Regions from separate parts of the Clostridium chromiireducens genome, predicted to be linked through region 1. Evidence: a T-box and tRNA genes for the amino acid it is inferred to sense, from the RefSeq annotation. Region 1 holds a T-box; the other regions hold tRNA genes.
What was found. The T-box of region 1 lies ahead of argS (arginine--tRNA ligase). A T-box ahead of a tRNA ligase gene usually reads a tRNA of that ligase, here a tRNA-Arg.
Positions count from the first base shown of each region.

Region 2: it encodes a tRNA-Arg, which carries the amino acid that the T-box ahead of argS (arginine--tRNA ligase) is inferred to sense. The anticodon was not compared.
Region 3: it encodes a tRNA-Arg, which carries the amino acid that the T-box ahead of argS (arginine--tRNA ligase) is inferred to sense. The anticodon was not compared.

Region 1 is NZ_QXDJ01000002.1:363,301-374,122, reverse strand. It holds gene D2A34_RS06945 (ComEC/Rec2 family competence protein) at 1-749, shown strand, start outside; gene D2A34_RS06940 (ribonuclease H-like domain-containing protein) at 830-1,579, opposite strand; gene D2A34_RS06935 (HAD-IB family hydrolase) at 1,594-2,322, opposite strand; gene D2A34_RS06930 (nitroreductase family protein) at 2,502-3,038, opposite strand; gene D2A34_RS06925 (AI-2E family transporter) at 3,078-4,211, opposite strand; gene argS (arginine--tRNA ligase) at 4,559-6,250, opposite strand; T-box leader at 6,435-6,708, opposite strand; gene D2A34_RS06915 (site-2 protease family protein) at 7,129-7,785, opposite strand; gene D2A34_RS06910 (dipeptidyl-peptidase IV) at 7,984-9,030, opposite strand; gene D2A34_RS06905 (phosphodiester glycosidase family protein) at 9,051-10,094, opposite strand; gene D2A34_RS06900 (biotin--[acetyl-CoA-carboxylase] ligase) at 10,281-10,822, shown strand, end outside.
Region 2 is NZ_QXDJ01000009.1:111,683-122,504, forward strand. It holds gene D2A34_RS26970 (hypothetical protein) at 481-639, shown strand; gene D2A34_RS24845 (zinc-ribbon domain-containing protein) at 964-1,119, opposite strand; tRNA gene D2A34_RS24850 (tRNA-Arg) at 1,582-1,656, opposite strand; gene abc-f (ribosomal protection-like ABC-F family protein) at 1,903-3,801, opposite strand; gene D2A34_RS24860 (MFS transporter) at 3,779-5,011, opposite strand; gene D2A34_RS26975 (hypothetical protein) at 5,293-5,457, opposite strand; gene D2A34_RS24865 (cation-translocating P-type ATPase) at 5,647-8,010, opposite strand; gene D2A34_RS24870 (lysophospholipid acyltransferase family protein) at 8,264-8,983, shown strand; gene D2A34_RS24875 (DEAD/DEAH box helicase) at 9,208-10,785, shown strand.
Region 3 is NZ_QXDJ01000010.1:6,353-17,174, reverse strand. It holds gene D2A34_RS25035 (TetR/AcrR family transcriptional regulator) at 1-405, opposite strand, end outside; gene D2A34_RS25030 (phosphatidylserine decarboxylase) at 797-1,687, shown strand; tRNA gene D2A34_RS25025 (tRNA-Arg) at 1,733-1,807, opposite strand; gene D2A34_RS25020 (sensor histidine kinase) at 1,990-2,895, opposite strand; gene D2A34_RS25015 (DUF1189 family protein) at 3,175-3,657, opposite strand; gene D2A34_RS25010 (L,D-transpeptidase) at 3,879-5,057, shown strand; gene addA (helicase-exonuclease AddAB subunit AddA) at 5,144-8,875, opposite strand; gene addB (helicase-exonuclease AddAB subunit AddB) at 8,932-10,822, opposite strand, start outside.

The sequences.
Region 1 (10,822 bases):
AAATGATTGTGCACTTCATTGATGTTGGCCAAGGAGATTCAATTCTTATTCAGGTTAACAATAAAAATATGTTAATCGATGCAGGTCCTAAATCTGATAAAAATGAACTTTTAAATTATTTGTCTAAACTAAATATAGAGAAGTTAGATTATGTAATTGCAACTCATCCCCATGAAGACCATATTGGAAACATGTCCGACATCATAGATAGCTATAACGTTCTAAAATTTTATGCTCCAAAAGTTCAAAGCACAACAAAGACATTCGAAAAAATGATTGACTCTTTAAAACGTAAAGGTCTAAAAATCAACGTAATTAGAAAGGATACTGATTCTATTGACTTAGGTAAAAATACTAATGTAAGAGTATTTTCTCCTATAGATGATTCTTATGAAAATCTAAATAATTACTCATCAGTTATTAAAATTCAATATGGCAGTACCTCCTTTTTATTCACTGGAGACGCCGAAAAAGATGTGGAAGAAAAGATACTCGATAACAACGAAAATATTAGTTCTGATGTATTAAAGGTTGGTCATCATGGATCATCTACATCAACTTCAAAAGCTTTTTTAAATAAGATTAATCCATCAATAGGGGTTATTTCCGTGGGTAAAGATAATACGTATAATCATCCAAATAATGAAACAATTAAGAGCTTAAAAGAGAATAAGGTAACTATATATAGAACCGATAAAGACGGAACAGTAATATTATCTTCTGACGGAACTAAAATAAGCAAAAAATAAAAATAAACCTATCTTTTCTCAATAATTTGAAATGATAGGTTTATTTTATTAATTTAAAATCTATATTAAGTTTTCTTCTTTTAATCCTCATCCGATTCTTCTTCACTTATATTATACTCATCTAATTCTTCCAAATCATCTAAATTATCAACATTTTCTTCTAAAATATTATCTTCGGTAATATTTTCAAAAATATATTTCTTCCAATTTACATATATATAATATAAATTTATAACATCTTGCTCATTATATAGAAGAATCTTTTCTATCTTCTCCTCTGGCATCCTTTTAAAATAACTTCTATCTTTCATAACTTTGTGAAAGGTCTTGGCTAAGTTTGAACCACTAATAACCTCTCCCTCTCTTACTATATCAAAAACCTTTTCTAATTTTTTTAACCCTATTGATAATTTTTTATATTTTTCATACTCTTTTTGAATATCAACGGAATCAAATTCCTCTTCGAAATTGTAGTATATACCATTCTCTTTAAAAAGATAATTAATAACAGTAAAATCATTATTACCTGAAAAAGTGATTATTGCCTTTTTTCCCTTTTGTTTCATTCTCATAAAATAGTCTTTTGCAAGATATAGAATATTTGTTGCCTCATCTCGATCTTCAATCATATATTGAGTTACTAGGATGTTGTTATTCTTTTTATCATATTCACACGCTCCAAATACCCCAATACATTTTGGTTTTTTATAAACATAGTGTTCAAGATCGAAGAAAATAATATCTTCAGGATTATATTCCTTATCTTGAGACTTCAGCATAAATTCATCTATATATTCTTCTACCTTCATCTTGTTTTCACGAATAATCACAGTACCACTCTTTCCTATAAGAATTGTATATCCTCAATGTCTAAATTATATATTACATCCTTTCTTTCAACAACAACATTAATATTTTTAATTAGCTCCCTGTCCTTTAATACTTTTTGCAAAAGTTCTTTTGTTGGATTCATACAATAAGGATGTTTTACATTTTTAAACATAGTATAATCTCCTGCTGTATCACCATAAGCATAACTTTCATTCAAATCTATATCATATTTTTTAACAAAATCATTTATAGCCTTTGCTTTGCTCTTACTATCCCACATTGGTATTACTTCACCTGTATACATATTATTACTATCTGTAATATATTGTGCACCAATAAAATCTGTAAAGCCATATTTCTTAGCCATTTCACCAACTAATTCTGAAGGCGATCCAGATATTATAATCAAAGTATGATTGTTAGCTAAGTGCCACTTTATTCTATCTCTCGTAAAAGTATATACCCTATCGCCTTTTTGTTCTACAACTTTTTTAGCTATATACTTCATTTGGTATTTTTCTAGTCCTTTAATAGATTCAATATATATATCTATCATCTTTAAAAGATAACTATCATAGTCACCTTGCCTCTTATCCCATTTCATAAAATGAGGTCTTAGATCATTATACCATCTATCTGAGCCTATAATCTCATACTTTACCATTTTCTTAAATACTTCTGTTATTAGTCCTTCTCTATATAAAGTACCATCTAAATCGAAAAAAGCACCTATTGTTGACACTATCCCACATCCTTTTTACTTATTTTAATTATACTTTATTTTTTTAATTCAGAAAAGCATAGATAAGCTATAAAAGCAATTTTATAAACTTACAGAAATATATTACAACATCTTCTTAAATTATTAAAACACTATCAAAAATACTTACTTATTGATAGTGTTTTTAAAATCCTTTAGGCTTATTCTATAAAAGTTGAAATTTCATCTATGCTCTTTCTTACTTTTTTTCTTATATCATCATTTTCCGGATATCCTATTGCCACTACTAACCGTATTCTTTTTAATTTACTAATATTTAAAAGCTTTTTGAGTTCTTTTTCATTGAACCATCCTAAAATACACGTTCCAAGATTCTGTTCTGTTGCTGCTAAGCAAATATGCTCGGTTGCTATTCCAAGATCAACCGACCTATAATCCTGCTGTTTCATTAACGCACCTGCTCTAGATGTTAAATTTCCACTTTCCTCTATTACAATAATAAACGCCGGACATTCACTAGTAAATTTATTCATTATTTTATCCTGTAAGCATTCGGCAACTTTGGGAGCTAACTCACTATTATTCACAACAACAAAGTGCCATGGCTGGCTATTACATGCTGAAGGTGCCATTCTCGCAGCATCAATACATTTAATTAATTTTTCTTTCTCAACTAGCTTACTTAAATATTTTCTACAACTTTGACGTTTATTTATTAACTCCAAAAATTCTTCCATAGTATTATTCCTCAACTTCCCCTTAAATTATGTTATATTTTAATCAGTAAAAATATCTAAATCTTCTTTATTGACTAAACTTGGATTGTTCTCTTTAAATTTATTATATATTTTTTCATAATATATTTTAATCGTAGCCATTGTTGGAGATCCTAAAAGCATTCCTATAGGTCCCAAAATACCTCCACATATTGTTACACCTAATATAATTCCAAGAGGGCTTATCCCAACCTTTTTGCCTACAAGTCTAGGCTCAAGATACCATGCGTCAAACTGTTGAATAGAAAGCAAAAGTATAAAAACAATTATCGCTTTTGTTGGCGATACAAAAACCGCAACTATTACACTGATAATATCTCCTACAAGCGGTCCAAAGTAAGGAATCATGTTCGTTACACCTACCATTAGTGCAATCAGTGGTGCATAAGGTTCTCCAACTGTGACCAATCCTATTAATGCTAAGATTCCAATTATGGAAGAGTCTATTGCCTTTATGCCAATATATGTACCTATCATTTTATTGTAGGTTCTAATAAATTCTATTAGATTAGTTCCTTTCTCTTCCTTTAAAATCATATAAGTAATGATTCTCAAACTTTTAATAAACTTTTCTTTATCCGCAATGATGTATATTGATATGACAAAGCCTAAAACGACACTAACTAAATTCGAAGTAAAGGAAAGTAGATACATGACTAGATTTTGTAGTAAATCTATAGACATGTTACCTGCTTTATTTGATATTTGCTGCAAATTATCTAAAAGACCTGCTTGCGTAATTAATACTTTTATTCTTTCATTTTCAAGAATTGTATTAACCCATTTCTGTATAATTTCAACATACGTTGGTATCTCTATTGTAATATTTACAATACTATCAATTAAGCTCGGTATAGAAAAAAATAATACAATAAAAACTAATGCTACAATTATAAAATATGTAATTGCAATTGATATTTTTCTTTTTATTTTGAACCTTTTTTCCACAAAACTTACCACCGGATTTAATATATACGCACAAATCATTGCATAAATAAATGGCGAAATAATCGATAAGGCTTTCTTTCCTATATTAAAAAAATAATCATAATTATCTATTAATTTATATCCAATCAAACCCATTAATGCAAATATTAATATATCTCTATATTTAATATTTTTATTTATAAACAATCCACCTCAAATCCCTTCAAAAAAACTCACCTAAATAGTGACTTAATTATATCATATATCCATTTTTAACATCACGTATTCTTTATTATGTACTAAAAATATAATTATAGACAAATAATATAAATTAAACTTATGCTATAACTTAAGGTTTTAACAAATTCGTAAATATGTTTATCTATACACCAAAGACATAAAGCTAGAGAAAGGGAGTAAAATCTGTTATGACCGCTGCAATAGAATGCTAATGCAACACTGCATAAAAAAGTTTACTCCCTTTATAGTGTCATATATTATTTAGAAGTTGAAATACTCCATAGTTTTTTTATATCTATATATACTTTTATAATCTACATTTTTTCCACTACATCTATTCCAATTAACTCTAATCCATTCTTTATTACTTGCAGACTTGCTTTAACCAAGTTTAATCTTGTAGCTTTTAAATCTTCGTCTTCTAAGTTTAATACTGAGTGGGCATTATAGAATTTATTAAATCCTTTAGCAACTTCTATAACGTATCTTGTTAATATTGATGGTTCTAATTTATCTAACGCTAAAGTTATCATATTATTAAAGTTAGCTATGCTCTTAACTAATTCAAATTCCTCTTTTGATGATAATTTACTATAATCAACAGTTCCAGTACATTCATTTCCTCTGTTTAATATACTATTTCCTCTAGCATATGAATATTGAACATATGGCCCTGTTTCTCCGTCAAATGATAATATTTCTTTCCAATCAAAGACAATATCTTTTTCTCTTGAATTTTTAAGATAAGTAAAGATTACAGCTCCAACACCAATCTTCTTTGCTACTTCTTCTTTATTTTCAAGTCCAGGATTTTTCTCGTTAATAACTTCCATAGTTTTATCTACCGCTTCACGTAATAGATCATCTAGTAAAACAATTGAACCATTTCTTGTTGAAAGCTTTCTATCTGCAAACTTAACTAATCCAAATCCTACATGCACGCAGTCTTTTGCCCATTCATTGCCTGCAAGTTCTAAAACCTTAAATACTTGCTTAAAGTGCAATGCTTGTGGAGTTCCAACTACATAAACACATTTGTAAAAATCATAAGTTTTCTTTCTGTACATAGCCGCTGCTAAATCTCTTGTAGCATATATTGATGCTCCATCTCCCTTAAGTACTATACAAGGAGGCATATTATACTCTTCAAGCATAACAACTTGAGCTCCATTACTTTCAACAAGAAGACCTTTTTCCTTTAGTTCATTAACAACAACATCCATCTTATCATTATAGAATGCTTCACCTGCCAACGAATCAAATTTTACTCCTAAAATATTATAAACTCTTTCGAATTCCTTCAAGCTCAATTCTCTAAATTTTGTCCAAAGCGCTGTGGCCTTTTCATCACCAGTTTCTAATGCTTTGAAATTAGCTCTTGCTTCGTCTTCTAAAGAAGGATCTTTTTCTGCTTCTTCATGGAATTTAACATATATTCTAAGCAGTTCATCTATTGGAGCCTTTTCTAAAGCTGCTTCATCTACCCATCTATCATAAGCTGATATAAGCTTACCAAATTGAGTACCCCAGTCTCCTAAATGGTTTAAACCAACTGTATCATAACCTTCTTTTTTAAACATTTTATATAAGGCATTTCCTATAGCTGTAGTAAATAAGTGCCCTACATGGAAAGGCTTAGCTATATTAGGTGAAGAATACTCAACACAAACTGTTTTACCTTCTCCACTATTTGATGCACCATAATTATCTCCATCTTCTAAAACTTTCTTGATTGTATTTTCTGCAAATACACCTTTATCAACAAAAAAGTTAAGATAAGGTCCTAAGCTTTCTATTTTTTCAAATCCTTCAGTAGACATATTGTTTTTTAATTCTTCCGCTATCATATTTGGTGCTTTTCTCATAACTTTTGATAGCTGAAAACATGGGAATGCATAGTCTCCCATTTCTGGCTTTGGTGGTATTTCAATTAATTTTTCTATTGTTTCAATATCTAATTCCACATGAGCTTTTATTAGTTCTGCAACTTTATTTTTGTAATCCATAAATATCCTCCTTAAATATGCTTAAACATTATTATTTAAACTTAAACAGGCATTAACCTGTAAGACTATAACTAATTATTTTATTCTAGTACTAATTACTATTTTTTACTTCTTTTCGTAAAAGTATTTACATAATTTATAACAAATATGTTAGCATGCAAATAAAAAAAGCTCCTCTCTTAAACAAAGAGACGAACTATCCGCGGTACCACTCTAATTGTATTTTATATAAATAAAATACCCCTTAACTTTTAACGCAAGTTTTTTTGCGACCAACCCTACTAAACATTCAAAAATAATAACTCATATATAAGATATATTAAATTATTATATTTTAACTACTGATTTCAGGTGATTTCTCCAAGGCTCTCTTCATTATAATCTATCCATAGGGCTTACACCGTTCCCCCACTCGCTTAAGGAATCAATTAAACTACTTTCCTCTTCTCAGAATTTTCAATATTAATGATAATATATTATACAAATTATCTATATATTTGTCAACTTGGTATTATATATATCACAAATATATTAATTTAGACTTATGTGATAACCAACCGAAAGAGAAGGTACTCTGTTTCTCGGTTGCTAGAAAAAATAACTTTGGATTTCTACCAGCAAAAGTTGCACCAGTCCTGCTTGCTCCTTAGGCAAGCTAATGACAAGCAAGACTGGAACAACTTTTACTGAAGAAATACCTACAGTTATTTTTACAATGCAACACTACGAAAAAGAGTACCTTTTCTTTCTGGTATGGAAAGTATTTCAAATCATGAATCAAATTCATAGTTTGGATATCTATTTATAACAAGTATATTAATTTAGACTTATTCGGTAACTTGCCTAAATAAGTGACATATATAATTTTAATATCTATACTATAAAAAGTTAAGTATTAAATTACCCAAACTATATAACATATTTATTATAATTCTTCCAGGAATCTGAATTATTCTTCCTCCAACAAATATAAGTACCATCATTATTATCATCTGATATTGATAATACATATTTTCATATTTGTAAAAAACTTTTGGGTATAAATCTCTTAGAATACTAAAGCCATCTAACGGTGGAACTGGTATTAAATTAAATAACCCTAAAAACACGTTAAGTGTAAGAATAGAATATATCATAGATTCTAATACTCTATACAATGCCATTGGAATTCCATGTCCAAACCTTACAAAAAGCACAAGTACTATTGTAGCAACTATAGAAACTAAAAAGTTTGCAGCCGGTCCAGCTAAGCTTACCTTTAAATCATCTTTATAATAGTTTTTATATGCTGACGGATTAGTTTGTACCGGCTTTGCCCATCCAAATCCAAAAAGTAAAACTAAAATGAATCCTACTGGATCTATATGCGTAATTGGGTTTAAATTCAATCTTCCTTGAAATCTTGGTGTCTTATCTCCCAGCTTATCAGCGACAAATGCATGTGCATATTCATGGAATGTAAAAGCAATTAGTATTGCTGGGATTAATATAATCTTATCATATATTGTTTGCTGTATATTAAATAATGAATTCATATTTTCCTCCTTATTAGTTGTACATGTTTTGTATTATACCATATTTTACGCCTGTTCATGCACTATTTTCAAAAGATTAACATTCATTTTTCATTGCATTATTTATCATCTCTATCATTTCATCCAAATCTTTTCGACATCGAAGTTTTACATAAAAAGGAGTATCTAATTTAATATTTAGATACCCCTTTCATAATATTACTTTTTATCTAAATTCTTATAAGTCAACTTTCCTTTGTTATCCATAGTTGCTATAAAATCATCTTTGATTTGAATAAGTTTTCCTTCATATTCAATTTCTTTTCCAGTCATCAAGTTTTTAACACTGCCTTTAAGATTATCATTAAGCAAAATTTCACCTTGATTACTAAAATATAAATCATTACAATTTACAACCGAATCTAAAGTTACCTTTTTCCAAGAAGAAGTATCTTCACTAATTTTTCCATAAGTAATTGTTGTAACTTTATCACCGTTTAATTCACCCATGTAAATTACATCTTTTCTATCAATACCTAAAAGTGTTAACTTTTTATTTGAATTAAACTTTAGCTGCTTATTTGGATTTGTAACAAAAAATTTACCATCTACTTTATCTTCATAAATTAACCTATCTTCATGAGGTATTATCTGCATATTCCCTAAAATGTTAGTTTGAAGTTGAACTTTAGTTAAAGTACCATTTATATCAATTCTATAAACTATACTCTTCAATCCGCCTTTATAGAGGTCAATATAATAAACACCTGTAATGGTTGATTCACTTACCTTTCTAACTTCCATGCCTTCCTGATAAGTACAGATATCTTCATTATTTTCAGTTGCAGCAGTCTCAGATGAATCCTTTGGATTATAGGTTACAAGCTGAATTTTCTTTTCACCATCTTTTTCTACTTTTTTAGCCATTATAAGTCTGTCTCTATCAGATAGCCATTTATAATAAAGAATTTCTCCATTATTCTCTGTTTTCACTTGAGTATTAGTACCTGTTTTTGTATCTTGTATGTATAGATTATTATCTTGACTATACGTTAAATACTTTCCATCATATGATACATTTACATCTTTAGCACCAGAAGGAATAGTGGCTTTAATGTCTTTAGTCTTATCTTTGCTTAACTCTATCTTTTCACTCTTAAAATCTGACGAATGTTTGAATACAAAGTTATCTAATATGTATAATCCGCCAATTTGTAGTATTATAGATAATATTGCCCACGCAATTATCTTCTTAAATACTTTCATAACTTACCCTCACCTTCTGTTTATTTAACAATAATTGCAGTTGGGATAGATCTTTCCCCCATACTATATGATGGTGTGTTAACAATATCTCCATCATAATACATTGTGGTAGATTTTCCTCCATCTAAATTCATTGCATTAACCGCTCCCAGTTTATATATAACTTCTTGAGCTTCTTTTAATGTAGCGCCTAAACTGCTTGCACCTCTACCATCAATAACCAGAAGAATAATTGCACTATCTTTTCTCTGCCCTATAACTGTTCTTGGAGCTATTCCCCAGCCTCCATCTCCACTCATAGGGGTCATTTTACCATTAATCACTAATGATGGTCCAAAACTTAGAGCCTCTTGAACTCCTAGCTCTTGAAGTTTTTCAGCTGAATACTTACCAACAAGCATTATGCCTTGTTTATCTATTGCAAGTAAGTCAGCTTCTTGATCCTTTCCTAAATCATTATAGATAACCTTACCACTACTCATAATAAGTCCTATTGGAAGACCGCCATTTCCTGTCCACTTTTGATTTGAGGATTGATCTGTGAATCCTCCACCATTAACAGCTGCAATAGCATCATTATTTTCTGCTATTTGAGATGTAGTTTCACCCTCTACTTGTAATTTAGAAGTATATCCTATTTTGACTCTAGTCGAATCTTTTATTACAAGATAATGACCTGTATATTTTTCGTTCTCGATTTTATAGTATTCTATTGTATCATCTTTAACTTTTGGAATTTCAATTTCTGATGTATTTGTTGTTTCACTTGTTCCTTCAGTTGAGTTCTGTCCTAAGATTTTTGCTATCTTTTCATCTGATAAAAACCAAGTAGCCAGATATTGATGGCTCATTGAAGTCATAGCAGCCCCTACATATGTAGCTTTTGCATTTTCAAACGGTCCATATAAAAGCGTAAGCGGAGCCGTACACAATGTAAAAATCATTTCAAACGCAAAAAATGCTATCAATGTTTTAACTGAAATTCTTTTTGTATTTTTCTTAACTTTTTTAGGTTTCACTCTAGATTTTTGATCTATATTTTTATTACCTTTATTCGTATTCATTTTATTATCCTCTCTAAAAGTTCCTCATCGACATATAATTATTTTAAATTACACCAAAATTTATTATATATTATTTTTATTTATATTACAATAATTTGATTTTTCCATCATTTTTTTCAAATTCCAATTATACTTTTTTCTTTAAATTCTGTTATGTTATAATGGATTTTAGGAGGTATACGTTTTATGGAAGAGAAAGTTTTAAATGAATTAAAAAAATTTGAAGATTATGTTTCTGGCGAGCACCTTAGTTCGACTTTAAATGTTTCAAGAACCGCTATATGGAAGCATATAAAAAATTTAAAATCAAAAGGATATGTAATAGAAGGAATTTCAAATAAAGGATATAAGTTAATATCGTCTCCAGACATTTTAAGTAAAAGCGAACTTTTACCTATGATAAAAACATCTAAAATTGGCCGTAATATAATTTATTTTAATGATATAGATTCAACAAATATAAAAGCGAAAGACCTTGCACAAAAAGGTGCTGAAGATGGTACTATTGTTATAGCTGAAAAGCAAACTCTTGGTAGTGGTCGTTTCAATAGAAAATGGGTTTCTCCAAGCGGCGGACTTTGGTTTACTCTAATACTAAGACCAAATATTCCTCCAACCGAAGCCCCTAAGATAACGCAAATTGCTGCTGCTTCTATCTATAAAACCCTAGAAAAATATGATATACACTCAACAATAAAATGGCCAAATGATATTCTGTTAAACGATAA
Region 2 (10,822 bases), on a different contig from region 1:
TAACGTATATAATGTAATAACGATTTATACATTGTATACATTATCACACTTTGCTTACATAATTTGTAAAATATTAACACAAATATAATGAAATCTTTCGACTTCTTTCGAACTTGTTGATTACTAGGAATAGTTACTAGCACTTCTAAGCTTCCTAATTCGTTTATTTCCTATAGATTTCAATCCAAAATATTTAAATCGTATATTCTATTTGAATTACTTTTTATGGTGTTTATACGTCTGATCATTTATAAATTATTATTTTAGACCAAAAAATTTTTTTAATATTCTTCTGTGAACTCTTTATATGTCATTTATACCATCAGTCCCTTATGCAAATTTACTAAATACCTTTTATGCTGTTAATAGTTTTCTATTTTGTATTTTTTATTATCTATACATTCTATACAACATAACAAATTGAAAATTCCAATTTAACAGAATAAAAGTATCAAAAGTAAAATTATTGCAGGAGTTCTTATGGCAAGTATGATGATATCTGCAACTGCAGCATTTACGTCAACAGCAAGTTCAACTAAAAATTCAGCAAGGTCATATGGCGATAATAAAGGGAGCTTCAAAACTGTTCTTGCCGAAAAGCATAATGATAACGGTAATGGTAAGCGTGGAGATAAATAAAATTTAAAGACACGATAATTTGGGTGTCAGATACAAGTAAATGTAATCTGACACCCTTTCTATTTTCTCTTATGCCGTTTCATCAAATTGATAATATCGTATAATATCAGTTTTATTTCTTTGGAAAGTAGCTTTTAGGGATTAACCACTTAAGAACCCGTACATTATTAAATTTATATAGCAAAAACGTATTTCCTATAAGATCTAAAATGCAGTAAATATTCTATCATTTTTATCACCTATTTCTTACACACTCTAATATTTTTGGATTATACATCAAAAAAGAGTTATAAGAAACTCTTATAACTCTTAAAATAATCAAAACTATCTTCTGTTATTTTGTTGCTTTCTAGCTCTTCTACAATCTGGACATCTTACTGGTTCGTTATCGAATCCTTTTTCTTTGTAGAATTCTTGTTCTCCAGTTGTGAAAACAAATTCATTTCCACAATCTTTGCATACTAAAGTCTTATCTTGCATATTAAATTCCTCCTTCTAAATTAAAGATTAATATCGATTCATATAATTCTCTAAAAGGAGAAATGCATATGTCTTTAAAAAACCTTTTTTTATTACAAAACTTATTATAACAGCTTTTATTTTAAATATCAAGCATTTATTTTCACTAATATTTATATTGCTATTATTCAATAGTCTTAATTTATGAATGGTTAAAAATTATAAGAAAAGATTGTAAGATAACTCTCAATATAATACATCACAAATAGTGCTTTAAACATTCATAAATTTATTGTAGTATACACTATATTTCACTTAAAGTATAGTGATTTGGCAAATTATATAAATATATAATTTAGAACATTCTAGCTAGCAATAAAATCAGGTTTAATTGTTACATGCAATTATTAATATTAATAGGCGCAAAACAGAAATAAAAAAGATGACTCAACCCTAATGATTAAGTCATCTTTTAATATATAATGGTACTCCCAGCGGGAATCGAACCCACATCTATCCCTTAGGAGGGGATTATTCTATCCATTTAACTATAGGAGCATATATTAATGAATCAAAGCACACTTTAATTCTACCTAATAAATTTTATTATAATTATTAAGTATTGTCAAATTTATAATATATATTCAATTGATTTCATTAGGTATAATTCTTAATTATACAATTTCAGGTAAAAGTTTAAAGCAAGTCAGTCAGATTATATAATCTGACTGACTCTATATTATCATTCATTTAATTAAACTTATACTCTATATTTCATTACTTTATAAATATACTTCAAAACTTTTACTTGAAATACTCTTCCATTAATTCTTCTAGCTCTTGTTGATGAACTAGCTTATCATTATATAAAATGTTTAGTTTTTCGTAATCATGAGAAAATTCCTCAATTTGTTCTTCAATCGCCTTTAACTTATCTTCTAATTCCTCAATTTGTTTTTCTAACCTAAGTTTCTTGAACTCATTATTATTTGATTTTATTGTATTATTAGTAGTTCTCTCTTTCTTTGGTTTAACACTATCACTATTTTCCTGATTAGATTTTTCAATTAGTATTGAACCTTTCTGCTGATTTAATTTTTCTTTATAATAATCATAATTACCTTCATATGAAACTAAATATCCTCCTGATAGTTCTACAACTCTATTTGCTATATTGTTTATAAAATATCTATCATGAGATACGAATAAAAGAGTACCTTTAAATTCTTTTAAAAGACCTTCTAATTCCTCTCTTGATTCAATATCCAAATGATTTGTTGGTTCATCTAAAACTAGGAAGTTAACTTCCTCATACATCAGCATGGCTAATTTAAGTTTACTTCGTTCACCGCCTGAAAGAGATCCGACTTTTTTAAACACCATTTCACCAAAGAACATGTATTTTGCTAGATATCCTCTAGCCTTTCCATCAGTTATTACTATATCTTCTCTAAAACATTCCAATATTGTTTTATTTTCATCTTTAAATATTATATTTTGTGGAAAATAGCCAATCTTTATAGAACTTCCTAGAAGCGCAATTCCACTATCTTCTTTGATTATTCCAAGTAAAATATTGATTAATGTTGATTTTCCACATCCATTTCGCCCTATTAGCGCTACACTTTCTTCGTTTCTAATTAATAAATCAATTTTATCAAAAAGTATTTTTTCACCATACCTTTTGCTTAATTTCTTAATTATAACTACCTCATTACCAGATCTTGTTGCTGTATTAGCATTTATACTAATACTTTGTTTTTCAATAACAGGTTTATCTATTCTTTCAATTTTAGATAAGCTCTTTTGTATGCTTGCAGCTCTTCTGAAAAACTTGCCATTATCCCCTCTCATCCCCCAATCTCTCAATTGATTGATTGATTTTTCTATGGCTTTAATCTTTTTTTGCCGCTCTAAAAAAGCTTCCATTTGGAGATTAAGCTGTTTCTCTTTCTCCTTAGCAAAATCTGTGTAATTACCACTATAACTCTTTGCTTTCATATCTTCTATTTCAATTATTTTTGTAACTACATTATCCAAAAAATATCTGTCGTGAGATACTATTATAACTATGCCTTTATACTCTTTTAAATAAACTTCCAGCCACTCCATTGTATCTAAGTCCAAGTGATTAGATGGTTCATCTAATAGCAAAATATCTGGATTCTGAAGTAGTATTTTTCCTAGAATAACAGTAGTCTTTTCCCCTCCACTCAACTCATTGAATAATTTATTTTTAAAATCAGTATTCATCTTAAGCCCATTACAAACTTTGCTCAATTTTTCCTCTCTCTCATATCCACCTAAACTCTCATAGATAGATTGAACTTTAGAATAGTTGCTTAAAAGTTTCTCCATATTAGTTTCGTTAGAATTCAATAATTGCTGTTCCAATAATTCTAACTCTTTTTGTAATCCATCCAATCTTTCAAAAGCTACATTTAGTACATCTATTACCTTAAAATCATTGGGGTAAATTGGCATTTGCTCAAGATACCCTAATGTGGCATTTTTTCTGATTGATATGGCTCCTTTATCATAACTTTCAATTCCCATGATTATCTTTAATAATGTACTTTTTCCACATCCGTTATCTCCTACAATACCAATCTTTTCAGAAGTTTGTGCTTCAAAAGTAATATCTTCTAAAATTATATTTGCTCCATAATACTTTTGTAATTTATTCAAAGCTAATTCTATCATTTTCAATCCCCCTAACCTTTTCCCTACTTTTATATTTTCTAAGTTTTAATAACAAGAATGTCATTGCTGGAATATATGATAATGCCATAATCCCAAATGTTATAGTGAATCCTATTTTCTCTGCTAATAACCCAAATACAGGGAATACACTTATCATAAACATGCTGAAACAAAAACTATCAAAAGACAGTATCGTAGCTCTATACTCCGATGGAATTCTTGAATTTATATAATCACTAAATATGGTATAAGCTAACCCACCTGTTATAGATGCTGACATAAAAAATACTACAGCCAATTCTTTAGCTAAAGCTAAGCCTATTAGGGAAAATATATTAATTAGTGATACACTAATTAATGTCCCTTTTAATTTTAATAAGTTTTCAAGCTTATAAGCATACTTAGAACTTATAGCTTCAATAAAACTACTCGCTGCACATATTATTGCAATTGCAGTTTTTGAATAACTCATGTTAGAAAAATATTGTTGACTATAGAAGAATACAGTAGTTTGTAGACTTCCTACTAATGCAGAGAACAATATTAGATACAACACTACTTTCCTTGTTTTAAGTACCTTTGCACTTATTAATACCTGATAAAATATTAAGTTTTCTTGCTTTTTTTCTTCCTGTTTTTTTCGCACTGTCGGCTCCTTAAATTTGCAAGCAACTATAAGAGCTGCTGTGTGTATAATCATTCCTAATATATAGGCATATAAAAATTTTATATCTGATAAAATTCCTCCAAGCAAAACTGCAATTCCTTGGCCGCTAGACATAATAAAGGCTAAATTACCCCATATTTTTTTATATCGCTCTTCCTCTCCTAATTCTTTTAGACTGTCATAAATTAACGCTTCTCCTGCTCCAGAATTTAAATTCATAGATGCAGCACTTAAAATGAAAGATAATCCAAATCCCCAAAAGCTATTTGACGTAATCATTAAAATACTCGATATTACGCTTACAATTCTTCCTGTGATTATGCTAAATTTTTTCCCATACACATCTGCAATAGCACCTGTAGGTAATTCAAAAAGTACACCTGTTATATGATAAATTGATTCTAGAAGTCCTATCTCAATTAAAGACATCCCTTTAAAACTTAAATATAAAACCCATATAGCTGAAGTAATATTCAATTGGAATAAAAAATTATATAAGTAACTTATTGATATATTTCGCTTTAATTTTTCATTAACATTCATTTTAAAATCCTCCTAGATTGTAAATACTTATTTTTTACAAACAAAAATAAGCCTTTTATTTAGCCTTTTAGCACAAGATGCTAAAAAACCAATAGTAAAAGACTTATGGAGAACTGAATCCTGGATTTTACACTTAAAACCTATCAAAAGTCAAACTTAATATATAAGCTTAGACTTATTGATAAATTTAAAATTGTAATCTTAGATAAGTACAATATAAAAAGGACTCAAGTACAATCCTCGAATCCTATAAAATCCTTATTTATTAGTATTTAAATCAACTAATTTAAAGATATAGACCATGGATTTATACTATAATCAGTACTTATTCTAAAAATGGACGCACTTCTCCCGTTAGAAGATGAAATTGCTGTTTTTGAAACACAACTGCTAGATATCCATAGTTTATTAAAATTAAACTCAACAGTACCAATTACATTTGCCATAATCTACCCTCCTTAATAATATATTAATTTAATTATACTCCAGTTGTTGGAAAATCACAATAAAAAAATAAGATGATATAAAATAGATTTTATCCCTCTATTTTATACCACCTTTTGTATTAATAGTACTGGCAAAACAATAATTAACTTTCACATAAAGCAGATAATTCCTATAATATCTGCAACCTTTTAAGTTGTTTTAACCTTATATTTCTTATTAACCTTAATCCTAAATATGTCTACAATTTTAGTTATCAATGGACTTGATATCACTATTACAGCTACCGATATTAGCCAATGTTCAAATCGTATTTTTGATAAACTAAATATATACCTTCCGATTGGAGTTAAAAAAGCAAGCACTATCATACCAAACATAGCCACGCACAATACTGTTTTAAAATTAGTTAACGGTCTTGCTACTCTAAATAAGACTACCATACTAATTCCTGCAAACATTAGCACCGCTAAAGTTCTACTATAATCCATTGGTAATCCAAATTGAATTGATAGTATAAATGTAATCAAAGTAAACAAAGCAATTAATATTCCATTTGGTACGCTTACCGTAAGTATCCTAGTTAAAAAGCCTTTCTTTACACCACCTGTGCTAGGTAATAACGCTAAAAAGAATGATGGAATTCCTATAGCACAGCTTCCTACTAATGATAATTGTATAGGAAGTATTGGATATTCAATAAATAATATTGAGCATACAAAGGATAAAATTATACAAAATACAGTTTTTGATAGAAATAATTCTGAAACTCTCTCCAAATTGTTAATTTGTTTTCTTCCTTCTTCAAGAACTTTAGGGAGCGCAGAAAAATCTGACTTCATTAATACTAATTGTGCTACAGCCTTTGTTGCATCTGATCCATTTGCCATTGCTATTCCACAATCAGATGATTTTAATGCAAGAACATCATTTACCCCATCTCCTGTCATTGCTACAGTATGACCCATATCCTGAAGTGCTAAAACAATTCTTTTCTTTTGATGTGGAGTTACTCTTCCAAAAACAGTTGTATTTCTGATTAGTTCTTTTAGATTTTCATTATCTTCTGGCAACTCTCTTGCATCAACGTACTTATCCCAATTGCTCACTCCAGCTCGTCTTGCAACTTCAGAAACCGTAACAGGACTATCACCGGAAATTATTTTCACACCTACTCCTTGACTATCGAAATACTTTAACACATCTGGAGCTGCTTCTCTTATAATATCCTCAATTAGTATCAATGCAACACTTTCTATTTTTCCTTCTAACTTTTCATTTAAGTTATTATGAAGATTTGCTAATAACAACACTCTTTTTCCTTTTTTAGCTTCCTCTTTAACTATACTTTCTATAAAGTGATATTCTTTATTTAATATTATTTCAGGTGCACCAAGAATCCATGTCCCAATATTTTCAAAAGTAATCCCACTCCATTTTCTTTTAGATGAAAATGCAATTTTCTCTATTGGCTTCATGCTATTATCGTATTTTTCATACTTAGCTAATATGGCTTTCTGCGTTGGGTTATTGCTTGGAATATTATTAATTAATGCCGCTAATACATGATCTATTTCTTCTTTGCTTCTAGATCCGATATTTTTCACTTCAGATAATCGTAAATCTCCTTGTGTTAACGTACCAGTTTTATCTAAACAAAGCACATCTACCCTGGCTAAAACTTCTGTAGCACATAATTCCTGTACTAAAGTATCATATTTAGATAGTTTTAAAATTGAAACTATAAATGTTGCACTTGTAAGCAAAACAAGTCCTTCAGGTATCATTCCAACGATACCTGACACCGCACCTATAGCTGCATCCTGCCATGTATATCCCGGAATTCTTAACTGAGTTAATATTAATAATAATGATAGAGGTGGTACAATCCATATGATGACTCTGAATATCTTATCTATAGCTGCTTGTAATTCTGAATTTATTATTTTAAATTGTCTAGCCTCTTCAGCTAAAGTTGATGAATAAGTTTCCTTGCCAACCTTCGTTACTACTGCATAGCCGTCGCCAGATACAACAAAACTACCAGACATTAATTTTTCTCCTGAATGCTTAGATATAGCATCTGCTTCACCTGTCAACATGGACTCATCTACTTCTAATCCATTACTGCTTATTACTTCTCCATCTGCTAATATCTGAAGTCCGGTTTCTAAATAAACTATGTCATCTAGCACAATCTCATCGACAGGAATATCTTTTATTTCACAATCTCTGAGAACTTTGGCGTGAGCTGCACTTATAACAGATAATTTTTCTAATGTACGTTTTGCTTTTACTTCTTGAATTACTCCAATTAGTGTATTAACAATTATTACCCCAACAAAGATAGCATTTTTAGGCGATCCTGCCAATATAATTACAGCTGCAAGTGCAAAATTTATTGCATTGAACCTTGTGAACAAATTGGCTCTAATTATTTGTGGTAGAGTCCGTGAAGGTGTTTTAGGAATATGGTTTACTTTACCTTCCTTAACTCTTTGCTTAACTTCTATCGCTGTTAATCCTATTATTTGTTCCTCGTTCTTCTCCTTCATATCCTGTTTATCATTTAAATTCATTAATATTCTCCTGCCTGCGTAAATTCTATTCCTGTACTATTTCATAGAATAATCATTATAATATATATTATACATTTTTTAATATAATTTTTCCCTAAATAATGCTTAATTTAAAATTAATTTTATCCTAATTTAACTTCCTCATAATCTATTTAATCTTTTAATCTGCTAATTTTTGTATTATACTGATTAGTGTAAAAATTAATTTATTAAGGATGTGTAATTTTTAATGATAAGAACTATATATTTTTATCTCTGCCTTGGATTAAGTTTAATATTGGCTTCTATTTTTAGAGTTAAAGTAAAAATTTTAACTAACAAAAATGATATAAAAGGAAGAACAGATTACATCCATAAAATAACATATATATGGGCTAAATTTATAATGAAGGCAGCCGGTGCAAAAATTAATATTAAAGGACTAGAAAATATTCCAAAAGGGCAAACGGTATTATTTGTTTCTAATCATCAAAGCAATTTTGATATACCACTATTATTAAGCGTCATTGATGTTCCAAAAGGATTTATTGCTAAAAAGGAACTTGAAAAATGGCCTCTTATTAGCACTTGGATGAAATATATTAATTGCATTTTTATGGACAGGGATAATTTAAGAAAATCTGCCGCATCAATTGTTGACGGCATTAATTTATTAAAGTCAGGTTATTCAATGGTAATCTTTCCATCTGGGACAAGAAGTAAGGGAAAGTCTACAGATGAATTTAAAGGCGGCAGTTTTAAGCTTGCTACAAAATCCAAATGCCCAATAGTTCCAATAACTATAAATGGAACATATAAGCTTTTGGAGGAAAACAACAACAGAGTTAAAGGCGCTACTGTTGAATTATTGATACATCCTCCGATAGATGTTGTTAACTTAAATAAGGACGAACTAGAAAACCTACCTAGAACTGTACAATCTATTATAATTGAAGCCTGCACGGATTAGTAATAGATAAAATGAGCTGCCAAAAATTTTAAAGGCAGCTCATTTTATCTATTATTAACATATTTATTCTTGAATAATATTCTTCAATTAATAAAATAATATTTTTGACATAGTTTTATATACTGTGTTATAATGAATTCATTTGACTTATAGATAAATCTTTACTATGTAGTTATAAAAAATAAAAATCAATCAATTTTAAAATTAAGAAACGAGGATATTTAATGAATGATAATCAATTTGCTACATTAGGTCTTAAAGAGAGTATTGTGAGAGCAATATCAGACCTTGGTTTTACGAAACCATCTCAAATACAAGAACAAAGTATTCCTGTAACACTTAGCGGTGCTGATTTAATAGGTCAAGCACAAACTGGTACTGGAAAGACTGCTGCTTACAGCCTTCCAATTATAACTAAAATGAGCGATAAAAAAGGAATAAAGTCTCTTATTTTAGCACCAACAAGAGAGCTTGCTGTTCAAGTTAAAGATGAAATAGAAAGGCTTTCTAAGTATGAAAATATTGAAGTATTATCTGTCTATGGTGGAGATTCTATTGATAGACAAATTAGAGCTTTAAGAAAAGGTGTAGATATAGTTGTTGGAACTCCAGGTAGAATCTTAGATCTTATAAAGAGAAAATATCTTCATTTAGAAACTATAGAGTTTTTAGTATTAGATGAAGCTGATGAAATGCTTAATATGGGATTCATTGATGACATAGAGGAAATTCTTAGTCATACACCATCTGAAAGACAAACTTTATTATTTTCAGCAACAATGCCTGATCAAATAGCTAAACTTGCTAAAAGATACATGAAGCCTGATGCTAAACTTGTTAGTGTAAAGAAAAGCTCATTAACTGTATCTAAAATCGAACAAAACTATTTTATGATTAATAATAAGCATAGATTAGAAGCTCTTTGCAGATTATTGGACTTAGATAATCCAAGTTCAGCTATAATTTTCTGCAGAACAAAAAGAGGTGTTGATGAACTTGTGCAAGAATTACAATCAAAAGGTTACATGGTTGAAGGAATGCACGGAGATATGACTCAAGCTCATAGGTTAACTACCTTAAATAAGTTTAAAGAAGGTACTTTAAGTTTATTAATTGCTACTGACGTTGCAGCTAGAGGTATAGATGTCGAAGGAGTAACTCACGTATTTAATTACGATTTACCTCAAGATGTTGAATCTTACGTTCATAGAATCGGTAGAACTGGTAGAGCAGACAAAAGCGGTACTGCTTACTCTCTAGTAACACCAAAGGATTTCTCAATGCTTAAACAAATTCAAAATGTTACTAAAAGTTCAATTACACAAAAACCAGTTCCAACAGCTGAAGAAATCAATAATAAAAAATTTAAAGATATGATTTCAGAAGTAGAAGATGCTATTAAATCTGGAGAGCTTACTAAGTTCATTCCAAGTGCAATAGAATTGGCTGAATCTCATGATCCAATAACAATAATTGCGGCATTAATGAAAATTAAATTTGAAAACGAAAGTGTATTTGATTATAGCTCAAATAAATTAGATTCACCTAGTAAAAAAGAAGATGTTCGTTTATTTTTCTCTGTCGGCAAAAGAGATGGTTTAACTCCAAAAGTATTAATCAATTATATTAAAGATATGACAAGAATTAATGCTTCAGTAATTGGTCAAATAGACCTTATGGAAAACTTCTCATTTGTAACAGTCGATGAAACTGTATCTGCTAAAATATTGGATAAATGTCCTGGCGGAAAAATTAATAGAAAGAAAGTTAATGTTGAAGTTGCTAATAAGCGTAAGAGATAGTAAATATTTTATTTAATACTCTTAATTTAAGGGAAGA
Region 3 (10,822 bases), on a different contig from region 1:
TTCCATAGCAATTTTTATGTTAATTTCAATTTCATATATATATTTTCTTATTTTTTGTCTTAATTCATTTTGCCTTCTTTCAGTTCCCCATAACTGACTCATTACTATCTTGAAGAAATCTGTATATCCATAAAGAAAAGTTAATTGTATTCTACATATCCTTATTAATTTTTCAATTGGATCTATACTCGTATTTTGAACTTCAACAACTTGATTTTCTAATATCTGAAGTCCTTCCTCAACAATAAAATTAAATATTTCTTCTTTACTTTTGAAATGATAATACAATGTTCCCTTAGCGAGACCTGCATTTAAAGCTATTTCATCCATTGTAGCTCCTCTATATCCTGATTCCGAAAATATTTTTATTGCTGATTGAAATATTAATTTTTTTGTCTTGTTCATAATACTTTTCCTCGTTTCCCCTATATAATCTTACAATAACATGCAACTAATATTATACCATCAAGTTCAATAGTAGGCCATAACTCTATAACTCTCTCGTCAACAAGATTTAAAATCTCATTCATTTATATCTCTTTTGAATTTCTTATTATATGTGATAAAATTAGTATTAAGAGTTAAAATAAATTATGTATGTTACACATTATTTATTAATGCATATTTTATATTAATCTAAATTTATATTAATTCCTATTATGGCTAATAATATAAATAGGATCTATAAAAATTATAAAATTAAATAAGAAATGGAGGATACTTGTCATAACTGTAACATTATAAGTTTATCTGGCTTTTGCCTACAATATTCTATAAAGTTTTGACAATTGTATTTATGATTCAAGTTTATAATAGAAAAACAAAATCTTATGAAGAAGAGCTTATAGCGGGGAAAAAGTATATTGAATGGACATATGAATCCCCAATTGGCAAAAACGTTACTGAACTTATCGCAAAAAAGAAGCTATTTTCTAAATTGTATGGAACATACTGTGATACAAAACTAAGTGCAAGTAAAATTCCATCATTTATAGAAAGCTTTAATATCGATATGACTTTATCAAAGAAAAAGATTAATGAATTTAATTCCTTTAATGATTTTTTTACTCGGGAACTGCATTCTGAAGCTAGACCAATAAATAAAAACAAAGATATATTGATTTCACCTGGAGATGGAAGACTTACTGCATATGAAAACATTGATCTTGATAATATAGTTCAAATCAAAGGATTAACTTATAGTCTAAAAGAATTAATTGATGATGAATCTATTGCTAGTAAATACAGTAATGGTGTATGTGTTATTTTAAGACTGTGTCCAACAGATTATCACAGGTTTCACTTTATAGATTCTGGTATTCCATATGAAAGTCACCATATTAAAGGACATTATTACTCAGTAAATCCAATAGCACTTAAGGCTGTCCCTAAGCTTTTTTGTGAGAATAAACGAGAATGGTCATTGTTTAAGTCAGATAATTTTAAAGATGTATTGCATGTAGAAGTTGGTGCTACTTGTGTTGGCTCAATAATTCAATCTTATTCGCCTAATGTTAAAGTAAATAAAGGCGATGAAAAAGGATATTTCAAATTTGGAGGTTCAACTACAATATTATTTTTTGAGAAAGATTCTATCAAAATTGATAGCGATATTTTAGAACAATCTAAATTAGGCTTTGAATGCAAAGTTTTATTCGGTGAAAACATAGGCACTAAAATTATATAAAAAAATGTCTTAACTTAATTAAGTTAAGACATTTTTTTATATAAATGGCAGAGCGTAAAGGAATCGAACCCTTAATGTACCGTCCGTAGCGGTAAGTTATATCCGTTTAACTAACGCTCCATACTTATTTTTAACAACAGAACTATATTATCACAAGCTACTACAATAATCAAGTTTATAATAACTTATTATAATAAATTTATTTGATTTCCTAATTATAGTTTAGATAAATTATATAATAAGTTATCTAAAAATAGAATATGTTAGATAACTTACTATACCTTCATAATTTTCTAAGTAATTTATAGATAAATATCTGAAAATTCCACTTCAAGTATTTCTACTTTGCTCTTAGAATTTAAACATTTATTTTTCACAATTTCATTTTCTTCTAGCTTCTCTATTGGTAACTTAATAATAAACTCACAACCCTTGTTCATTTCACTTTTAAGTTCTATACTTCCATTATGAGCCTTTGTCAGATATCTAACCAAATCTAAACCTATTCCACTACCAGAATGTTCACTCTTTTTATTTCTAGAAGATTGAACAAATCTATTAAAAATATTACTTTGTTCTTCTTTAGGTATTCCAATTCCTTCGTCTTTAATTGAAATTGTTAGCTGATTAATACTCTTCCATGTGTTTATATATATACTGCTGCCCTCAGGCGAGAACTTTATGGCATTAGATATTAAATTCATTATTATTCTGTCTATTGCTTCAGGATCAATTGCCATAATACATTCTTCAACATTTGTATCAAAAACTAAAGATATATCCTTTTGTTTAGCATACTTATCTATAGATGATATATTCCACTCTATTAAATTGATTATATCTAAATTTTCTTTCTTCATGTTATAATACTTTTTTTCTAGTTTTGTAGTATCAATAAGATTATTTATAAGTTTTAATATCTTATAAGAATTTCTTTTTATAATCTCTATATGATCTTGGCATTGATCTCCTTTTTTATTATTTTTATATTCATCTTTATAACACTGCAATATACTTAATATTACATTTAGTGGTGATCTTAAATCATGAGAAATATTTAAAATAAAATCTTCTTGAATCTTTTTACACTCTGATATATTAATAAGTATATTAATCAAATCTTCTTTTGATAATTTAATAAGCTCAGCTTTATTTAGTGTATTCTCTTCACTTATTCCACCATCTTTTAAAATATCGACCTCAACCATTTCTTAATCCCCTTTTGTAATTTTTTTTACTTTTTTTACCATATACCCTTAATATATAATATCATATTATTTTCCATATAACAACTCCTTGTTATACAGTATATCCAGTTGTTAGATAATAGATTTAGATTCAAAATGAAACTTGATTAATTGGACACTAAAAAATAAATAGAATATATATTCAATAAATTAATTTTTCCTTCATTGAATATATATTCTATTTATTTCAGCATCTATATAATATCCTTTAGCCACTCTTTAATTAATTTATAGTAGTTTTTAAGTTAATTTCTTTATTATTTCATCTTTTATATACTTTAATATTAATATAACATAAGTTAGCGTCCCAACTATAAACATTGTATCAAAACTCATATTGGGATTAAATATTTCTAATATAATTTGAACCATCAGTGGTAATGTGGCCGCATATAAAGTCAATGAATATAAAGCTATATGTTTAACTACCATCCGCATGAATATTGCAAAAAGAGAGGATACAACAGATACAATTAAGCAGTCAAATAACAAGTTAAGAAAACTCATACCAAAATTGGTAATAATAGTAGATGTAAAAAAATTTAATTCAAAATTATTATTTCTATATACCGCAAAAGCACTTCTTATTATTGCCAAGATTAATGTAAGCAGCATTGCATACGAAATTGATCTAAAAAATCCTTCCTTAGCATATTTAGAAAAAACTTTTATGTCATATATAGAAGTTATAACTTTTTTTAAAAAATTAGTTCTATGGTCCATCTTACCCTCCGAATTAATACTCTTTAGTTTTATAAACTCTATTCACTATATTAACATATATTAAATTTAGTTAAAACCTTAAGGTTTATTTTTTGTGTTTCTTGTCAATATTATAGATAAAAAGGACTACTATTATTTAATGTGTATAAAAAACCAAATGATTATATGCACATTTTTTAAACGTTATTCGATTAATAAGTATTAAATTAGGAGGCATTTCTTTGAATATAAATAGAATTCCTTATAATAAAGTAAACAAGAAGAGGAAAGCTAAAATAATCATACGCATATTATTATTTATATTTATTTGCTTTAGTACCTTTTATGGTTTCTATAAGTACAATAAATTTATTGACTCTTTTAAAACAAGCTTTGATAATTATAAATTTTCTCAAGCAAATAACATCTTATTAACTCAACAAAAGTTTAATCCATTTAAAGTATTTATGATGGATAATGATATTTCTAAATACTTTAGTTATAAATTAAATAGTCTAACTGAAGATATTAATAACCAAAAAATATCTTCTGAGAATGCATTGATACAGGTAAAAGAGATTCAACGATACAATATTATAGATAATAATAAATTACATAGCATTTCCGATTCAATAGATTTAATTAAAGAATCAACTAATAATTATAATACTGCTATAGACCATTTTAATAATAGACAATATGCTGAATCTATCCCTTACTTTAATAAAGTTTCTGCTCTAGATTTAAATTATATTGATTCATTGATATATTTAAATGATGCTAAGAGTAAATTCAAGGAATCCTTATTTGCAGATTGTGATAATTTAGTGAGCAGTGATTATTACAGTGAAGCTCTATCTAAGATTTCAGATAATAACAATATTTTGGGCAATGATTCTGATGTAAAAGAAAAAATAATAGATATAAAAGAAAAACAACAAGATTACCTAGATAAAAATTCTGCTATTGCCGAAGCTTCATCTCGTGCATTAACAAACTCAATATCACCTAAAAATATTAATACATTAAATATTGAAAGCATCACATCATATTTTGTTAATGTAAATCTAAAAGAACAGAAGACCTATGTCTATAAAGGAAAAGCAGATAAATGGCAATTAATTAAAACTTTCCTATGCTCTACTGGTGTAAATGGTGAGGATACTCCTTCTGGCTCTTTTTCAATTAAAGAAAAAGGTGATTGGTTCTTTTCAGACAAATATGAGCAGGGCGGAAAGTACTGGTCCCAAATTACAGGCGATATCTTATTCCACTCTGTCCCTTTTGCTAAGGATAAAACAACGGTCTTGGACTATACTATGAATAAACCATCTTCTCATGGATGTATTAGACTTTCTTTGGACGATGCTAAATGGATCTATACTAATATTCCTAAAGGAAGCAAAGTAATAATAAAATAATATATTGTATTAAATAAAAGAGCAAGATTGTAAACTCATTACTACTATCTTGCTCTTAATTTATTAAATTGTCACTTTTGCATCAATTATAATAGGACTTCTTTCTCTAGAGAAAATGAATATAAATATTTATACTTAACACTTTTGCCTGTCATTTTAAATACAGCATGACTGTAATATTCTAATTGTTTTTTATATTTTTCTTTTAAATTATTCTCATCGCCCTTTTTTACATAATCAGTTTTATAATCCAATAATATAATATCTCCATCATATTCAAAAAAGCAATCAATTATTCCTTGTAATCTAACTTTCTCATCCTTATATTTATCTTGTTCTAATGTTTTATCTATTTGTAAACTACTTATTTCAGTATAAAATGGAACTTCTCTATAAATTATTCCGCCGTTCATATTTAATTCAATAATTTTTCTTCCTAAATCAGATTCGAAAAAATTTAATATCTTATATGGATTAATAGCCTTTAACTCTTCATTAAGTATGAATTCGCCTTCATATAATTCCAGCAATTGTACTTCTATTTCATTTATAGATGATACTCTATTAAGATCTAGCTTTTTCATTACAAAGTGAACTGCCGTCCCCTTCTCTGATGGTGTCAATCCTCTCTTCTCTTGAAGAAACTTAGGGGTTGTTACTACTTTTTCTCTATAAATTTCTTGAGTATTATTATTTTCTTCAGAATTCCTTCGCTTTAAGTCTGAAACAGAAATGTTACTTTTAAGAGTAGTTGACGCCTTTAAAGGATATTCGTATGATAGCCTTCTATTTATCTCATATGAAACTGAATCATTTAATGAGTTAGTATTAGTTATTGTAGTCTCATACTTTTCCTCTTCAATACTTTCTAACTCCAATTTATTAATTAAATGACCTTTATTCCATAAATTAATTTTCCATTTTGATTCATCATCTTTTGATATTTCATTAGAACCTCCAGCAATATCTCTAATTACTGTTCCATCACTATGATGGCATAACGTCATTCCGACCCAATCTAAATACGATCTACATTTTAATACTTCAGAAGGTAGTATATAATCATGCTCCAATGATGCTGAGCTCAACCATCTTTCTACTGATTTTTCAACATTAGTGACTGTTCCTGTCATAATCAGCTTTTCTTTCGCTCGAGTGCATGCAACGTAAAGTATTCTCATTTCTTCTGATAGTGTTTCAAGTTTCATTTTCTTTTTTATTGATTCTTTAGCCAAAGTTCCAATACTAAATCGCTTTTCTATATCTACAAAATCTGGTCCAAGTCCTAATTCATCATGATATACCATATTCTTATTTAAATCCATTAGATTAAAACTCTTTCCCATTCCACATAAGAATACAACCGGAAATTCTAATCCCTTACTTTTATGGATGCTCATAATTCTTACTACATCTTCATTCTCCCCTAACATTTTGGCACTTCCCATATCACCTGACGACTTTGTAAGCTTATTTATGAAATTAATAAAATTAAATAATCCTTTAAAACTTGTTTTTTCAAATTGTTTAGCTCTTTGGAAAAGTATTTTTAAATTGGCCTGTCTGAATACCCCATTAGGCATTGCTCCAACATATCCATAATAAGCAGTATCCATATATAAATGCCATATAAATTCATCAATTGCCATATAAATTGACTTGTTTCTCCAAATTTCAATACGCTCAATTAAATACTTGCATTTGTCGATTAATTCCTTAGAATAAATTTCCTCTCTATTATCATGAGCTTCTTCACTTATATATTTTATATTCTCATAAAAATATTTATCTTTATTAACAAGCCTGACATCACTTATTTCTTCTGCTGAAAAACCTGCAATTGGTGATCTCATTAAGGCTAACATTGGAACATCTTGCATAGGGTTATCTATAACTTTTAAAAGAGAAATTATTGTTCTAATTTCAATTGATTCAAAATATCCTGTTCCTGTATCTGAATATACCGGAATTCCTTCTTCCCCTAATTCATCTAAAATACTTTCAGCCCAATTTTTCGTTGCCCTAAGGAGAATTACTATATCTTTGTACATTACTGGTCTATATTCGCCTATTTCCTTATCTAAAACCTTAAATGTTTTTCCATCCTTTGACGACATTAATTCTTTAATTTTCCTAGCAACGATTCTTCCTTCCATAATTACATTATTTATTTCTTCTTGTTCTTCAACAACTTCTTCAGCTGATTCTTCATAGTTTTTATCTATTATATTAAGCTCAATAGCGCCACCAAGTATTATATCCTCATCTTCTGATTCCCTATAATTTGCCCCCAAATTTAAAGCCTCATCATTAGAATATTCTAATTCACCAACTGTCTTAGACATTAATTCTTTAAATATATAATTTACACCATCAATAATCTCTTTTCTGCTTCTGAAATTCTTATATAGCTGAATCTTTCTACTGTTACCTTCGTCTAATTTATATGTATTATATTTTTCAATAAACAGTTCTGGTTTTGCTTGTCTAAATCTATATATACTTTGTTTTACATCTCCAACCATAAATACATTAGGATTATTACTTTCTTTTCTAGATACTAAATTTATTATTGTTTCTTGAACATTATTAGAGTCTTGATACTCATCTACTAAAACTTCATCAAAATATTCTCTAAAGTTTTTAGCAATATTAGAAGGTATAATATTACAATTTTCATCATTTTCAATTAGTATTTTTAAGCACAAATGCTCTAAATCATTAAAATCCAAAATATTTCTATCTCTTTTCTTTTTACTGAATCTATCCCCAAACTCCAAAACAATATTTGTTAATTTTCTCATATGGGGATATGCTCCTTGTATATTACTTAACATTTGCTGCGGTGTCACTGAGAATGTATTATTCACCAACTCAGATATTTTCTTTTTAATATCATCTCTAATTTTTCTAACAATGTTTTGAGCATTTTCATCTGAAACTTTATCTTTTTTAATAGATTTAAGCCTATTAAATTCTACTGCTAACAATGCTTTATAAATTTCTTCTAAACCATTGCTAGTTGATTCATAGATCCTTTTTATACACATTAATTCGCTAGTATAATTATCTATGTATGGTTCTAAGCCATCTGTTTCATTAATTATTTCAATGGCCTTCTCCATCATCTTTATATAACCTTCAATCTCAATTCTAACATTATCAGCTAACACTTTAACCCATTTAGTTCTATTTAATTCTTCTATAGATTTAATATTGAAAGCTTCAGTACTATCATTAAGCCATTTTTCAGGCCATGGACCTGACATAGTGAAATTAAATAAATCTAAAACTAACTCTTTTAGATTATCATCATTCTTGTAACTGCTAAACGCTTCAACTAAATCTGTAAATTCTAAATCGTCATCATTATATTTGTCTTCAAAAAGTTCATCTATAACTTCTGACTTAATAAGTATGCCTTCTGTTTGATCTCCAATTCTAAATGATGGATCAAGATCAATTCTATGAAAATTATTTTTAATTACATCTAAACAAAATGAATGCATCGTTGTAATATTAGCTCTATTTAGTAGTGTTAATTGCTTTTGGAGATTTCTAGAATTCGGATTTTTATCTAATTCCTTTGATATTGCTGTGGCTATTCTCTCTCTCATCTCAGCTGCTGCTGCATTAGTAAATGTAACAACTAATAATCTATCTATATCAACCGGATTCTCTTCATTTGTAATTATTTTAATAATCCGTTCTACAAGCACTGCAGTTTTACCTGAACCAGCTGCTGCTGCTACTAATAAATTGCAATTCCTTGTTTCTATTGCTTTTAATTGTTCATCAGTCCATTGTGTCTTTCCCATAAATTAATCTCTCCTATCACTAATCAAAGTCTCTTTTGAGTTTTATCAATAATCTTCTAAGCTTCCTCATTGGTCTCTTTAATTAGTTTATTAGAATCATTTATATCATCTACATTATAAATTTCTTTTCTTATACTATTCCAAATATCATTCTGAGATTTCTTAGCAATAACTTTATACTTGTTATCCTGTATAGATGTATCAAATTGACAAATTGCTGAAAAATCACAATACTCGCAACGAGTTCTGTTAGCATTTTTAGTTGGTTGTATTTTAATTTCACCACTTAACATCTCTTCGCAAATTTCCACCATCTTCTTATTAACATATTCTCTAAGTAATATAAATTCTTCTTCCGTAACTACATCACTATTTGACTTGAAATCCCCATCATTCTTAAATGCAGCCGGTATAATTAATGAATAGCCTTCAATATCTCTATCCATAGCCTTAACAACCCTAGCATCCTTTAAAATTAGCCCTTTCATCTTTAAAGCATCTAGAACTTCTTCCTGAACCTCTTCTGTAGTCATTTCCTTCTTACTCTTTATTATTGGATCATCTATTTTAAAATATAGTATAGCTCCCGGCTTTGCTTGACGCTCCAATATATATTTAGAATTTTTAATTAGTGCATCTAAATATACTAATAATTGCATCTGTAATCCATTATAAAGTTCATTCAAATCAAACTTATTAGTACCAGTCTTATAGTCTATAATCCTAATATATGTTTCTCCATCTAAATCCAGTGTATCTATTCTATCAATTCTTCCTTGAAGATACACTTTTTCATTGTTTTCTAAATCTAGTGTTATAGCTTCTCCTGAACTATAGCTTCCAAAATTAAATTCTGTTTTAAAAACTTCAAATTCACCTTTTCCTATTTGATTTGCAATAACTGAAACAGATTTAGAGATTACTCTCTTAAATCTTTGAGCTAGATACTTAAACTTCTTAGAACTATTCAAAATTGAATTACTTTGTTCATTTAACTTTTTATCAATGATATTAGATATCATTTCTTTACATCTTTCATTATTTAGTTCAGACCATAGTATTCCCTCTTCTTTAACTCTCTTCGTAAATGAATCTAACATTTCGTGTACAAATGAACCTAAGTCTGGTGGAGTGAACTCATATACTTTTCTATTTTTTGCTTTTAAACCATATTGTATAAAATATGAAAATGGACATTCAGCATAATTCTCTAATCTTGAAACGCTAAAGACTAAATTTCCCATATCATTTTGATATAATTTTCTAAGTTTATTCTTTGCAACTTTATCCCCTACATTTGAATATGTAAGTCCTTTAAATATACTTTGAACCTTTTTCTTAAATTGCTCATTTTCTTTAAACCAGTTATATACTTGTGGCCAGTATGGCTCTATATCCTCTTTGTCAAAATCTCTTCTTACAGCAAGTATAAGTTCATTAAACGTTGCTATTGGTGCAATAACCTTACTAAAAGGATTTCTTTGATCTTCTAAATTATAAATTGAACTTTCTTCTACTAACTTAGGAAGTATTTTTTTTATTCTAGGTATTACTATAGATGGTCTTAATGATTTTCCTTCAAAATCAGACATTGGATATGACAACATTAAATATTCACTACTTATTGTTAAAGCTATGTATAAGAGGTATTGCTCCTCAAATACTTTATTTCTAGTTGTTGTGGCTAAGATTATACCTATATCATTTAGTATCTCCCTATCCCTATCAGATATAATTCCTTCATCCTTCTTAGATGCAGGTAGCACTCCATCATTAATTCCTACTATATAAAGAATCTTTACATCTCTACCCTTAATTCTTGCAATATCACCTATATTAACTTGATCTAAGGCTACAGGTATTACTCCTATTTCCTCATTAGTAAATCCTGAATTTAATATCTTAAAGAACTCAAAGTAATCTAGCGTTTCTTCTCCAATTACATCA